One region of the Rheinheimera sp. NSM genome, then DNA from elsewhere that is predicted to be linked to it. Evidence: predicted binding sites of a transcription regulator. Region 1 holds the regulator's gene; each other region holds the start of a gene.

What was found. Region 1 encodes sigma-54, which starts transcription at its own class of promoters, with help from an activator protein. Its sites were predicted from a motif close to TGGCANGNTNCNTGCTT; they were not measured.
Region 2: ACTZWV_RS03990 (TorF family putative porin) is a predicted target of sigma-54. The motif match lies at 1,631-1,647, and genes of this name have one in related genera.
Region 3: ACTZWV_RS02515 (PEP-CTERM sorting domain-containing protein) is a predicted target of sigma-54. The motif match lies at 1,598-1,614, and genes of this name have one in related genera.

What each region holds. Positions count from the first base shown of each region.
Region 1 is NZ_JBQTCI010000001.1:424,050-428,273, forward strand. Features, by position in the region: gene rapZ (RNase adapter RapZ) at 1-423, opposite strand, end outside; gene ptsN (PTS IIA-like nitrogen regulatory protein PtsN) at 420-893, opposite strand; gene hpf (ribosome hibernation promoting factor) at 901-1,188, opposite strand; gene ACTZWV_RS01870 (RNA polymerase factor sigma-54) at 1,214-2,698, opposite strand; gene lptB (LPS export ABC transporter ATP-binding protein) at 2,748-3,470, opposite strand; gene lptA (lipopolysaccharide transport periplasmic protein LptA) at 3,467-3,955, opposite strand; gene lptC (LPS export ABC transporter periplasmic protein LptC) at 3,945-4,224, opposite strand, start outside.
Region 2 is NZ_JBQTCI010000001.1:899,864-904,087, reverse strand. Features, by position in the region: gene trpS (tryptophan--tRNA ligase) at 1-668, opposite strand, end outside; gene rpe (ribulose-phosphate 3-epimerase) at 776-1,450, opposite strand; gene ACTZWV_RS03990 (TorF family putative porin) at 1,684-2,364, shown strand; gene ACTZWV_RS03985 (hypothetical protein) at 2,506-2,763, shown strand; gene ACTZWV_RS03980 (DUF2970 domain-containing protein) at 2,763-2,990, shown strand; gene ACTZWV_RS03975 (Dam family site-specific DNA-(adenine-N6)-methyltransferase) at 2,935-3,810, opposite strand; gene ACTZWV_RS03970 (hypothetical protein) at 3,817-4,224, opposite strand, start outside.
Region 3 is NZ_JBQTCI010000001.1:567,473-571,696, reverse strand. Features, by position in the region: gene ACTZWV_RS02520 (S8 family serine peptidase) at 1-793, opposite strand, end outside; gene ACTZWV_RS02515 (PEP-CTERM sorting domain-containing protein) at 999-1,538, opposite strand; gene tdh (L-threonine 3-dehydrogenase) at 1,750-2,775, opposite strand; gene ACTZWV_RS02505 (glycine C-acetyltransferase) at 2,791-3,987, opposite strand; gene ACTZWV_RS02500 (TetR/AcrR family transcriptional regulator) at 4,125-4,224, opposite strand, start outside.

The DNA.
Region 1 (4,224 bases):
CACGTTCAAATCAGTGGTGTCGATATACAAATCGGCACGGCTGGAGATCGGATCCAGCAATTGTTGTTCACGCGATATGGCTTCGTCCAGCGACATGGCCTGATGCGATAACGGATGCAGCCGGCGCGTTTCACTAAAGCGTTTAATCAGGCTGGCGTGGTCGGCATCCAGATACAGGATGGTTAAATCCAGTTTACGTGGCAGGTAAGATAAAATGTCTGCCAGTTCATCGGGGTCCTGTGGCAGGTTGCGCACGTCAATACTGACGGCAACACGCTCATATTGGCCCATTACTGTGGTAGCAAGGGTAGGAAGCAGGTTTACCGGGATATTGTCGACACAGTAGTAGCCAAGGTCTTCCATCACACGCAGTGCAACAGACTTGCCTGAGCCGGAGCGACCACTTACTACCAGCAGCTTCATTTTACCGGTTCCATAGCGCTGTACTCCACTAACAGCTGGTACAACTGCTGGTTAGTTTCAGCATGGCGGATTTTTTTCGTCAGCTCTTTTTGGCTGAGTAGCCGTGCTATGCCGGCCAGAGTGCTCAGATGTGCCTGGCACTGATCTTCCGGGATTAAAATGGCGCAGAAGATATCTACCGGTTGGTTGTCGATGGCGTCAAACGGAATGGCTTCTTTACTGACGACAAACACCAACATTGGCTGTGTTACACACTTTAGCTTGCCGTGTGGTATAGCAATACCACCTCCTATGCCGGTTGAGCCGAGCTTTTCACGTGTCATCAGCGCTTCAAGGATACTGTACTCTGTCATATCCGGCAGTTGCTGGTGAGCCAGCTCAGCGATATATTCCAGAATGCGCTTTTTGCTGTTAAAAAGAACTGCACTTTTAGTGCAGTTCTCGGCAAGCATAGAGGTTAAATTCATCATCATCTAATCAGTGTCGGGCTATTTTCTCTTTATGCTTAATGACCTGGCGATCTAACTTGTCTATCAGCTGGTCAATTGCAGCATACATGTTCTCATTCTCAGATACGGCAAACACTTCGCCACCGTTCAGGTGCAGCTTGGCTTCGGCGATCTGCTTCAATTTTTCCACGTTTAGGATCACATGTACATTGTTTATATGATCAAAATGCCGTTCCAGTTTAGCGAACTTGTTGTCTACGTATTCTTTTAAGGCTGAAGTGATTTCAACATGACGACCGGTTAGATTGATTTGCATAGACATATTCCTTCTTTAGGCTTATTTACAGCAAGGTCTTGCGTTGATTTGACGGCGGAATAAACAACGACTCGCGATACTTGGCAATGGTGCGCCGCGCAACGTTAATACCTTGTTCCAGCAGAATGTCAGCCATCTTGCTGTCACTCAGCGGTTTGGCCGGGTTCTCCGCCGCCACTAATTTCTTAATAAAAGCCCGGATAGCAGTGGAAGAACACTCACCGCCGCTCTCCGTACTAACATGACTGGAAAAGAAGAACTTAAGTTCAAATATACCTCGTGGTGTATGCATATACTTGTGCGTGGTAACACGGGAAATGGTGGACTCGTGCATGCCTACCATCTCCGCTACATCGTTCAGCACCATGGGTTTCATGGCTTCCTCACCGTGTTCAAAAAAAGCCTGTTGCTGCTGCACTATACAGTTCGCCACCTTTAACAAGGTTTCATTACGGCTTTCCAGGCTTTTCAAAAACCATTTCGCTTCCTGCAAATGTGAGCGGATAAACTGGCTGTCGGCACTGTTTTTTGCGGTGCGTGACATAGCGGCATATTGCTGGTTTATCCGTACCTTTGGCATGGCATCGGGGTTAAGTTCTACCTGCCAGCGGCCCTTTACTTTCTGCACGCTGACATCCGGAATAACATACTGCTGCTCTTCACGGATAACGTCGGCACCTGGTCTTGGGTTAAGGCTGTGGATCAGCCGCATCACTTCTTTTAACTCATCCTCTTTGAGTCTAGTCACTCGCATCAAAGAACGAAAGTCGCGATTAGCTAAAAATTCTGTATGCTCGCTGATCATGTTGCGGGCTTCGGCTAAAAACGGTGTGTCGGGATCAAACTGACGTAGTTGCACCAACAGGCATTCCTGTACCGAACGGGCGCCAACCCCGACTGGGTCAAATAATTGAATGCGTTTAATCACGGCTTCTACTTCGTCAGCTTCAATGTCGTCGACGCCGAGTGATTCGAGAATGTCTTCACAACTGATGGTTAACAGGCCGTTTTCGTCGATGGCTTCAATGATGATTTCAGCGATGGCGCGGTCAGTGTCAGAGAAGGGGGTAAGTTGCATTTGCCAACGTAAGTAATCCTGCAGGTTTTCGCTGGTCTCACCCTGATAAACATGGTCTTCATCGCCGCTGTTGTTGCCGGCACTTACCGGGGCGGCGCTGACTAAATCATCCCAGTTATTATCCAGCGGTAGATCTTCCTGAATATTCTGTTCGGTCATCGACTCGCTGCTGTCCGGCTCTGCCGGTTCGTAGCTATCGTCAGGGTTATGGTCGACGTCAGTACCGTTGTCAGCTTGTTGTTGTGGTTCTTTGGGGGCGGTGTCAAAGCTATCGTGCTCGTCTTCTGCTTCCAATAACGGATTAGCATCAAGAGCTTCCTGAATTTCCTGCTGCAACTCAATCGTCGACAGTTGTAACAGGCGGATAGCCTGTTGTAACTGCGGCGTCATGGTTAGTTGCTGTCCTAAGCGAAGTTGCAAAGAGGGCTTCATCTACTTCTACCGTTCTCCTGAATGACACGCTGGTATTATTTTTTGCTAACTATAGCCTGAATTGCTCACCCAGGTATACATCACGTACCTTTTGATTCGACAGTACTTCCTGTGGCGGGCCTGACGCAATTAACTCACCATGGCTGACAATATAAGCAGTTTCACACACATCCAGTGTTTCACGCACATTATGGTCGGTAATTAACACGCCGATACCACGTTGACACAGATGTTGAATAATTTTCTTGATATCAAGTACAGAAATTGGATCGACGCCGGCAAAAGGTTCGTCCAGCAGAATAAATGCAGGGTTGGCAGCCAGAGCTCTGGCTATTTCTACGCGGCGGCGCTCGCCACCGGACAAGCTCATGCCCAGGCTGTTCTTAATATGACCGATATGGAATTCTTCCAGCAAATCGTCTGCTACTTCTTCGCGTTTGGCCGGTGTTAAGTCTTTGCGGGTTTGCAAAATGGCCAGCAGGTTGTCATGTACGGTAAGTTTGCGGAAAATAGAGCTTTCCTGCGGCAGATAGCCAATGCCTTGCCTGGCTCTGGCATGGATCGGATCAAAGGTAATATCTTTGTCATTCAGGCTGATAGTGCCTTTGTCAGAGGGCACCAAGCCAACAATCATATAAAAAGTAGTGGTTTTACCGGCTCCGTTAGGGCCAAGTAAGCCGACAATTTGCCCGGCATTCACCTCCAGGCTGACATCTTTAACAACCTGCCGGCCTTTGTAACTCTTGGCCAGATGGGACGCAACTAACTTCATGGATTATTTTTTTCCTCTGGCGTAAAGATGGTGGTAACGCGTTTGGATTCATTGCTTTCGGCACTAAGCTCCTGCTTCTCTACGTTATACCTTATTGTCGAGGCCTTTACTACGCTACCACTTTGCGCCAGTTCGGCATCGCCGGTTAACGTCAGCATCCGGCTGGCGGGTTCGTAGCGTATTTCGTTGGCTTTGGCGGTCACCGGCTGGCCATCAGCCATGAGCTGCGAATAGCTAACCGGGCTGCCGGTAGCGATATAAACCTCTTTGCCCTTACCGGCGCTGGCATTAATTTCCAGTTGATCGGCTTTCATTTGTAACGAGCCCTGAGTAACCACCACGTTGTTGCGATAGGTCAGCACGTTTTCTTTTAACGACGCCAGGTTATCAGCATCTATCTGAATTTGCTGGCTGTAGTCGGGCTGCTGTGCCACTACCACGCTGCTGCTTAGCAGCAACAGAACAGAAATTATTTTATTGGTCATTTTGGTATACCGTTTGCTGGTGTTGTAACAGCTGTAAGCTGCCATTGGTCAAATCAGCCCGCAGGCCACTGCCGTTAATATAGAAACCTTTGCCCTGAATAAATACCGGCGCATCGTTTTGCAAGGTATTGTCCGGAAATAACATTTCCAATGTTTCTGTGTCTATGCGTTCGATCAGTTCGTCCGGCATCAGGCTTACAATACTGACCTGTTGCTCCAGAATTATTCTGTCCTGGTTAAACCAAATGGCCTGACGGCTACTGGCTGTC
Region 2 (4,224 bases), 480 kb from region 1:
TTTTTAAACTTCTTGCTGATCATCTTTGGATCTTCGAGTAAACCAACGAAGTTCCACGGGTTTTCATCCGATTTAGACATCTTCTTCGTTGGGTCTTGCAGGCTCATGACCCGCGCTGCTACCGGCGGAATAAAAGGCTCCGGCACCGTAAAAATATCACCGTGCACCGCGTTAAAGCGTGTTGCCACATCACGGGCTAATTCTAAATGCTGCTTTTGATCATGCCCTACCGGAATCTGGTTCGCCTGATACAATAAAATATCCGCCGCCATCAGTACCGGGTAAGTAAACAAGCCGGCATTAACGTTGTGCGTATGGCGCTCCGATTTATCTTTAAACTGCGTCATCCGGCTTAGCTCACCAAACTGGGTGTAGCAGTTCAGCACCCAGGCCAGCTGGCTGTGCTCCGGCACATGCGACTGCAGAAACACGGCAGAACGCTTTGGATCTATGCCGCAGGCCAGATACAGCGCCAGGCTGTCGAGCGAGGCACTGCGCAGCGCGGCCGGGTCTTGCCGTACGGTAATAGCATGCAAGTCAACGATACAGTACAAGCAATCATAGTCATCCTGCATTTTGTCCCATTGGCGCAGTGCCCCCAGATAATTACCTATGGTAAGTTGTCCGGATGGCTGTGCACCACTTAGCACAATTGGCTTATTGCTCATAGTTGTATCCACTTTAAAGGCTGTATTGTTAATGACAGGCCGGTGCAGACCGGTTTGAAGAGCAGCATTATAACCATATCAGCGCGTTGCAACAGTAAAAAAGCCGCTTAACGCGCCACTTTTGCCAATTGCCGGCGCATCTTAGTAATCACCTCAGCATAATCCGCGGCATTAAAAATGGCCGAACCGGCAACAAACATATCGGCGCCGGCAGCAGCGATGTCCGCAATATTATCCGCCGTTACGCCGCCATCAATTTCCAGCCGGATCGGCAAGCCGCTGGCATCAATAATATTGCGCGCTGCTGCCAGCTTATCCAGGGTGGCAGGGATAAATTTCTGCCCGCCAAAGCCCGGGTTAACGGACATCAGCAGCACCACGTCCACTTTATCCAGTACATAATCCAGATAACTCAAAGGCGTAGCCGGGTTAAATACCAAGCCAGCCTGACAACCGTGGCTTTTAATTAACTGTAAGGTACGGTCGATATGGCGCGATGCTTCCGGATGAAAAGTAATAATACTGGCACCGGCCTGTGCAAATTGCGGCACCAGCGCATCAACCGGCTCTACCATCAAATGCACATCTATCGGCGCGGTAATGCCGTAATTTCTCAGCGCCTGACACACCATGGGCCCCATGGTCAGATTAGGCACATAATGATTGTCCATCACATCAAAGTGCACTACATCGGCGCCAGCCTTTAATACCGCCGCCACATCGTCTCCAAGCCGGGCAAAATCAGCAGACAAAATAGAAGGCGCAATTAAATAAGGTTGCATAGCAGATTTCCGTTTAAGCACAGTAGGCGAACTTTACTGAATTTGGCATAAAAATGCACGGTTATGCCGCAGTGCATTAACGCCCAGAAAACGAGCAGTAGCGCACCAACTTAGCACAAGCAGTTGCATAAGTTAAAACCTGACTTACTTATCCACATGAATTAAAACAATAAAACCATATGGCATATATCTTGGAACCCAAAAGCGAGGGAACAGAGAAAAGGGCAAATAAAATGAAAATAGCAACAAAAATGACGACGTTAGCAACAAGCATGATGTTACTGGGATTAGCGGCCGGCAGCTTTACTGCCAGCGCGGTAGCACTGAGCGGAGATATTACTTTCGCTTCAGACTATGCCTTCCGCGGTGTTTCACAAACCGAAGAAGCACCAGCCTTGCAAGGTGGCTTATCACTCACTGACGAGTCCGGCTTTTACGTTTCAGTTTGGGGTTCAAACGTTGATTTTTTGGCCGAAGGTACCTTAGAGCTGGATGTAATGTTAGGTTGGAGTGGCGCCATTAATGACGACTGGTCAACCGACGTTGGTATTATGCGCTACGGATATCCAAATACCGCCATCCCCGGTTCAAATTTCTGGGAAATTTATGGCTCTTTATCATATAAAGATCTGACTTTCGGTTTAGCCTACAGTGATGATTATTATGCTAACAGCGGCAACTATTACTATCTGTATGCCAATTACAGCTATGCCTTGATGGAAAACCTGAGTTTGGACTTACATGTGGGGCAGAATGAATATGATGATAGCAGTGCCAGCTATCTGGACTGGAGTGTTGGTATCAGTACTGAAGTAATGGGCGCCGGTTTAAGTTTAGCCTATGTTGATACTGACATTGACGGTTCCTACCTGGCGGACAGCCGGGTTATTTTCTCCATTTCGAAAAGTTTCTGATATTGAATAACCTACCGGCACTAACGGTGCCGGTAGCATTAATAAAGGTTATATTTACTAAGCGGTGAATAAATAATCAGCTTGTATCGACAACGCCAATGTTTTATTATCGAAGCGTTTTGATAAACAAACGGATTTAACATGAAATTTACCGGTTATTATAAAGCAGCGTTTATTTCAGTCGCACTTTGCGTCGCAGCCGTTTGTATTTCACTGCCTTCAATAGCAACCAACCCGCAATGTCAGTCGCTCTCAACGCCTTCTGCAATTGAAGATTGCTATAAAGCAACAGAGCAAAGCTGGTTGAGCTGGTTCCGTGGTAAAAGCCGCTCGACACAATTTCACTTTGTTGACTTGCTGGAATTGTTAAGCAGACTTAGTCCGACCCAAAAACCCTGATGCAACCTAACCATCACGAAAAAGATCAGCCTTCGCCAAGAACAAAACCGGGGATACTGCAGGTTATTAAAGCGGTACTGGGTGCTTTCGCCGGCGTGCAATCTGAGCAACAACGCCAGCAAGATTTTGCTGCCGGCAGCCCGCTACCTTACATTATTACCGGGGTTATTTTTACCCTGCTTTTTGTGGTAGCACTATTACTTGTGGTGTCATGGGTATTGTCTTAGGCCGGTATACCGCAAAAAGCTCTGCTACTTTGCCACGAGTCGCGCCCTTCTGACTGATAGAGCGCCCCACCTGCAAACTGTGTAATACCGCAGGCTGATAAATTTTCCGCGTCCAGGTTGTATCATGGTTACTGATCACCACTGCGACACCACGTTGCTGCGCCTGCTCTGCCAAAATAGCCAACTGCGCCTGATCATCCAGATCAAAGCCCTCGCGGGCATAGCCGGTAAAACTGGCGGTTTTACTCAGTGGCACATAAGGCGGATCACAATAAATGACAGAGCCGGCTTGAGCACCTTGCATCACCTGCTGATACCCACTACAACTAAATTCAGCGCGCTGGGCTTTCTCCGCAAAGAAATATAATTCTGCTGCAGGAAAGTACGGCTTTTTATAACTACCAAAGGGCACGTTAAATTTGCCGGATAAGTTATAACGACACAAGCCGTTGTAACCATGCCGGTTTAAATACAAAAATAGCTGCGCCCGCTCATAGAGATCAGTACTTTGATTAAACTGTTGCCGGAAATTCAGATAACAATCACGCTGGTTCGTTAATGGAGTAAACAAGTCACGGGCATCGGCAATAAAGCGCTCCGGCTGCGTTTTGATTAGCTGATACAGGCTGATTAAGTCTGCATTGATATCATTTAACTGATAGCGGGGAAAATCAGTGTTTAAGAAAACCGACCCCGCACCGACGAAAGGTTCAATCAGCAGCTCGCTGTGCGGCAAATGACGGCATATGGCGTCGACTAAATTGTATTTACCACCGGCCCACTTCAAAAAGGCACGGCTTTTGCGCTTGGCTACCTGCATTGCCCGCTATTCCATGCCGGCGCTTTGCTGATTACGCTGCTGCGCTTTTATTTCCGCCTGCACCGCTTGCATGGTTTTAACAAAAGGCCCGGTAGCCTGCAATGCTTCAGGCAGCTGGTCGCGTTCTGCTTTAGCCGCGGTGGCGTTACTAAAAGGTGCCAGCAGCAACACCAACTGCATCTTGCCCTGCCAGCTACGCTGATAAGTTAATGTCATCAGCTGCGGGTAAGCTGACTTAAAGCGCTGTAATGCGGCATCGCTGGATAATACCGCCAACTGCAATGCGACCTGCTGCTTATCTGCGGCCAGTAACTGCACTTCGTCAAACAAGTAGTCTACTGCCGGCGGTGGCGTTGTCTCAACTTCGGCGGGTTCAACTACAACAGTAGCCTGATTATCGTCCGTTATTGCAGA
Region 3 (4,224 bases), 140 kb from region 1:
TTGAGGCGACATGAGTACCATGGTTATCGGCATCCCTTGGTGAGACAAACTCGCCGGGTTGTAACTGATACACGCTTTCAAACGACTCTTTATAATAACGCGCACCGATCAGTTTGTTGTTACAACTAAAATCGGCGTCTTCGCCAGTATCGCAAGCACCGGCCCAACCGGCTAAAGGCGCGTAAGAGCCATCATCAGCAAAGCTGGGGTGTTCCGGCCAAATGCCGCTGTCCACTACCCCTATTACCACCCCCTCTCCTTTAACACCCTGCACATGCAAGCCGTCCGGTCCTGTGGTCAAGCCAAGAAAGGCCGGCGTATTTGACGTCGTCAGTTGCTGTGCTTCATCGCGCCACACTCCGGCTACATTCGGATGGTTACGCAGCGTTTCAGCCTGAGCTGCGGTCATTTTCGCCGAAAAGCCGTTGAAGGTATGGGTGTAAGAGTAGAGCAGCTTGCCGCCGCCATTTTGCGCAGCCAATTGTTGATGGAAATGCTTTAAACCATTGGTGTAGCTGAGCATGCGCGCTGAAGCCGCATTGTAGCGGTTCAGGCCAACGGTGACAGATTGCGCTGCCGGTAATAATTCGCCCAGCTCTTCAGCTTTTTCTACACCACTTTTACCCTTAACCTGTACGATATAAGGTACAGCTTCGGTATCTTCACCGGCTTGTTGCAGCGCGGTGCGGTCAATCTCTATCTGATAATTATTCGCCATCACACCGGTGTGAATCCCGGCGATAGCCAGCGTAACGGCACAGGCCGTTGCGGACATAAAATTGTTACGTGGCATTTTGTATCTCCGTTTATTGTTTTATCTCACCGCAATATTGGTATTACTGCGGCAAACATAGCGCCAACAACTGTATAAAATTCAGACAGCCAGTTATTCAGCAAAAGCACGGTTATCGCCCCATATCACAGCATTAGCTCAATGCTGTGCCGAAGGTTGGCGTGTAGGCGAGCCGGCACCTTGCAAAAAAAGCTGACAATGCCAGCTAAACCATATTTTGACGGCGCTGACGTAACAATAAGCCTCCTGCTGAAGCAAACAGCAGCCATATAGTCGCCGGAGCGGACACTACCGAGACCTGGCCCGGGCTAAAGATATCTGACACAGTTAACTCACCGCTGATAAAATTAAACATGGTAAACTGCGGCGGAAGGCTCTGGTCATTCAGATCGAAAAAGCCCTGAAACGCCATGGTCATGCCAACATCGGTAACATCAAAGCTGATGAATTCGAGACCGGCATAAAGGTCTTCTGGGTTAAAGCCAACACTGACAAAGAATAAGCTGGTATCTATTTCAAAACCGAACAGGGTGAAACTTTCCCAAGCTAGCAAGTCGCCGGTGCCGGGGAACCATTCATCAAGGTCGTCAGTATCAAAACTGATGGCGCCAATGCTAATGATTTCACCGCCGGCATCTTCTGCAAGAAATTCTTGCGTCAGTATGGGGCCAGCCTGTGCCGGCTGCGACAAGGTGACAGCGCTGAGCAACAGTACAGACAAAGCGATAAGGATGGACTTCAACATGGATTACCTCTTAATTTTGTTATTGATTATGTAATATGCAATTGCTTGCAAGTTAGCCAATGCATAAAGTAATCCAATTGTTAATGCTGAATAAATTCAATAGCTTAATTAGTTTTAATCTTTACTTTGTAACGCGCAGCCCAAGTTGCTGTATAAAAAGCAGACAATAAAAAAGGCGAACCGGAGTTCGCCTTGTTGCTATGCTGGCTGATTATGACCAGTTTAATACCACTTTGCCGGACTGGCCGGAGCACATAATGTCGAAGCCTTCCTGAAAGCGCTCCATCGGCAGCTCATGCGTTACCATGGGTGTTAAATCCAGCCCGGACTGAATTAAGCTGGCCATTTTGTACCAGGTTTCAAACATCTCACGGCCATAAATGCCTTTAATTACCAAGCCTTTAAAGATCACTTTGTTCCAGTCCACCGCCATATCAGAAGGCGGAATACCCAGCATGGCAATTTTGCCACCGTGGTTCATCGTATCCAGCATGGCGCGAAACGCCGCCGGTACACCGGACATTTCCAGGCCCACATCAAAGCCTTCTGTCATGCCCAACTCTTTCATTACGTCTTTTAAGTTTTGCTTACTAACATCCACCGCGCGGGTGGCGCCCATTTTCAGCGCCAGTTCCAGCCGGTATGGGTTAACGTCGGTAATTACCACATGACGGGCACCCACGTGGCGTGCCACTGCCGCGGCCATAATGCCAATGGGGCCGGCGCCGGTGATCAGTACATCTTCTCCGACTAAATCGAACGACAAGGCAGTATGCACGGCATTACCGAACGGGTCGAAAATAGCGGCAATATTATCCGGAATATTATCCGCCAGTTTAAAGGCGTTGTAGGCCGGAATAACCAGATACTCGGCAAAAGAGCCGGCACGGTTAACCCCTACCCCTATAGTGTTGCGGCATAAATGCACCCGACCGGCGCGGCAGTTACGGCAGTGACCACAGGTAATATGGCCTTCGCCGGAGACACGATCACCAATGCTGAAACCGCGCACTTCCGAGCCCATGCCTTCTATTACACCCACATATTCGTGGCCCACCACCATACCGTGCGGAATAGTGTTTTGCGCCCACTCGTCCCATTTGTAAATATGCACGTCGGTGCCACAAATGGCGGTTTTTTTAATGCGGATTAACACATCATTCGGGCCTACTTGCGGCTTATCAACTTCGGTTTGCCAAATGCCCGGTTCTGCTTTTAACTTTGCTAATGCTTTCATTTTCACGCCCCGCCCTTATGCGATCACGCCCATGTCTTTACCAATACGGATAAAGGCATCAATTGCCTTATCCAGTTGCTCTGTTGTATGTGCTGCTGAAATTTGTGTGCGGATCCGCGCCTGGCCTTTTGGCACTACCGGGAAAGAGAAACCCACCACGTAAATGCCTTCGGCCAACATGCGTTTGGCCATTTCTGCGGCAACTTTGGCATCGCCCAGCATTACCGGAATAATGGCGTGGTCTTTACCGGCCAGAGTAAAACCGGCGGCAGACATTTTTTCGCGGAAGTAATTCGCGTTATCCCACAGCTTAGCGCGCAGCGCATCGCCGGAGGCCAACATCTCCAACACCTTAATAGAGGCGGTAACAATAGACGGCGCTAAAGAATTAGAGAACAAATACGGCCGTGAACGCTGACGCAGCCATTCAATCACCTCTTTCTTACCGGAGGTATAGCCACCGGACGCGCCGCCCAGGGCCTTACCCAGGGTGCCGGTAATAATGTCAACGCGGTGCATTACGTCGCAATATTCATGGGTGCCGCGGCCGTTTTTGCCAACAAAACCCACAGCGTGGCTGTCATCCACCATCACCATAGCGCCGTATTTATCGGCCAGATCGCACACAGCTTTTAAGTCGGCGATTACGCCATCCATCGAGAATACGCCGTCGGTGGCAATCAGCTTAAAACGCGCGCCATCGGCATCAGCTTGTTTTAATTGCGCTTCCAGCTCACTCATATCGTTATTGGCGTAGCGGTAACGCTTAGCTTTACACAAACGCACACCGTCAATAATAGAAGCGTGGTTCAGCGCATCAGAAATGACAGCATCTTCGGCGCCTAAGATCGTTTCGAACAAGCCGCCGTTGGCATCGAAGCAGGAAGAGTACAAAATGGTATCTTCAGTGCCTAAAAATGCGCTGATATTTTGCTCCAGCGTTTTATGAATATCCTGGGTACCGCAGATAAAACGCACAGACGCTACACCAAAACCATGGCTTTGCAAGCCCTGCTGCGCGGCGGCAATTAAATCCGGGTGATTGGCCAAACCTAAGTAGTTATTGGCACAAAAGTTCAGCACTTGTTGGCCAGCAACGGTAACGTCAGCACTTTGCTGTGACGTAATAATACGCTCTGCCTTGTACAAACCTTCTGCTTTTACATCGTCTATTTGTTGTTGTAGATGTTGCAGAAAAGCGCCATTGCGCATAAAGCCTCCTGTTACGGGGTGAGGGTCAGAAAAACGGCGCCATTGTAAAGCTTATAGCGCAAGGCTGCAGCGCTTTTACGTTAACTTAAGCGCTGTTCAGACCTGCTGCTGTAAAGTTTAGCCTACAAAGGCCGGCGTTAAAGCGCCAGCGCCTCATAATGCTGCTGCAACCGGCTAATCCGCGGTTTCGCTTGTTCAGTGGCATAGGGTTTAAACAACAGCAGCACCTTTAACACG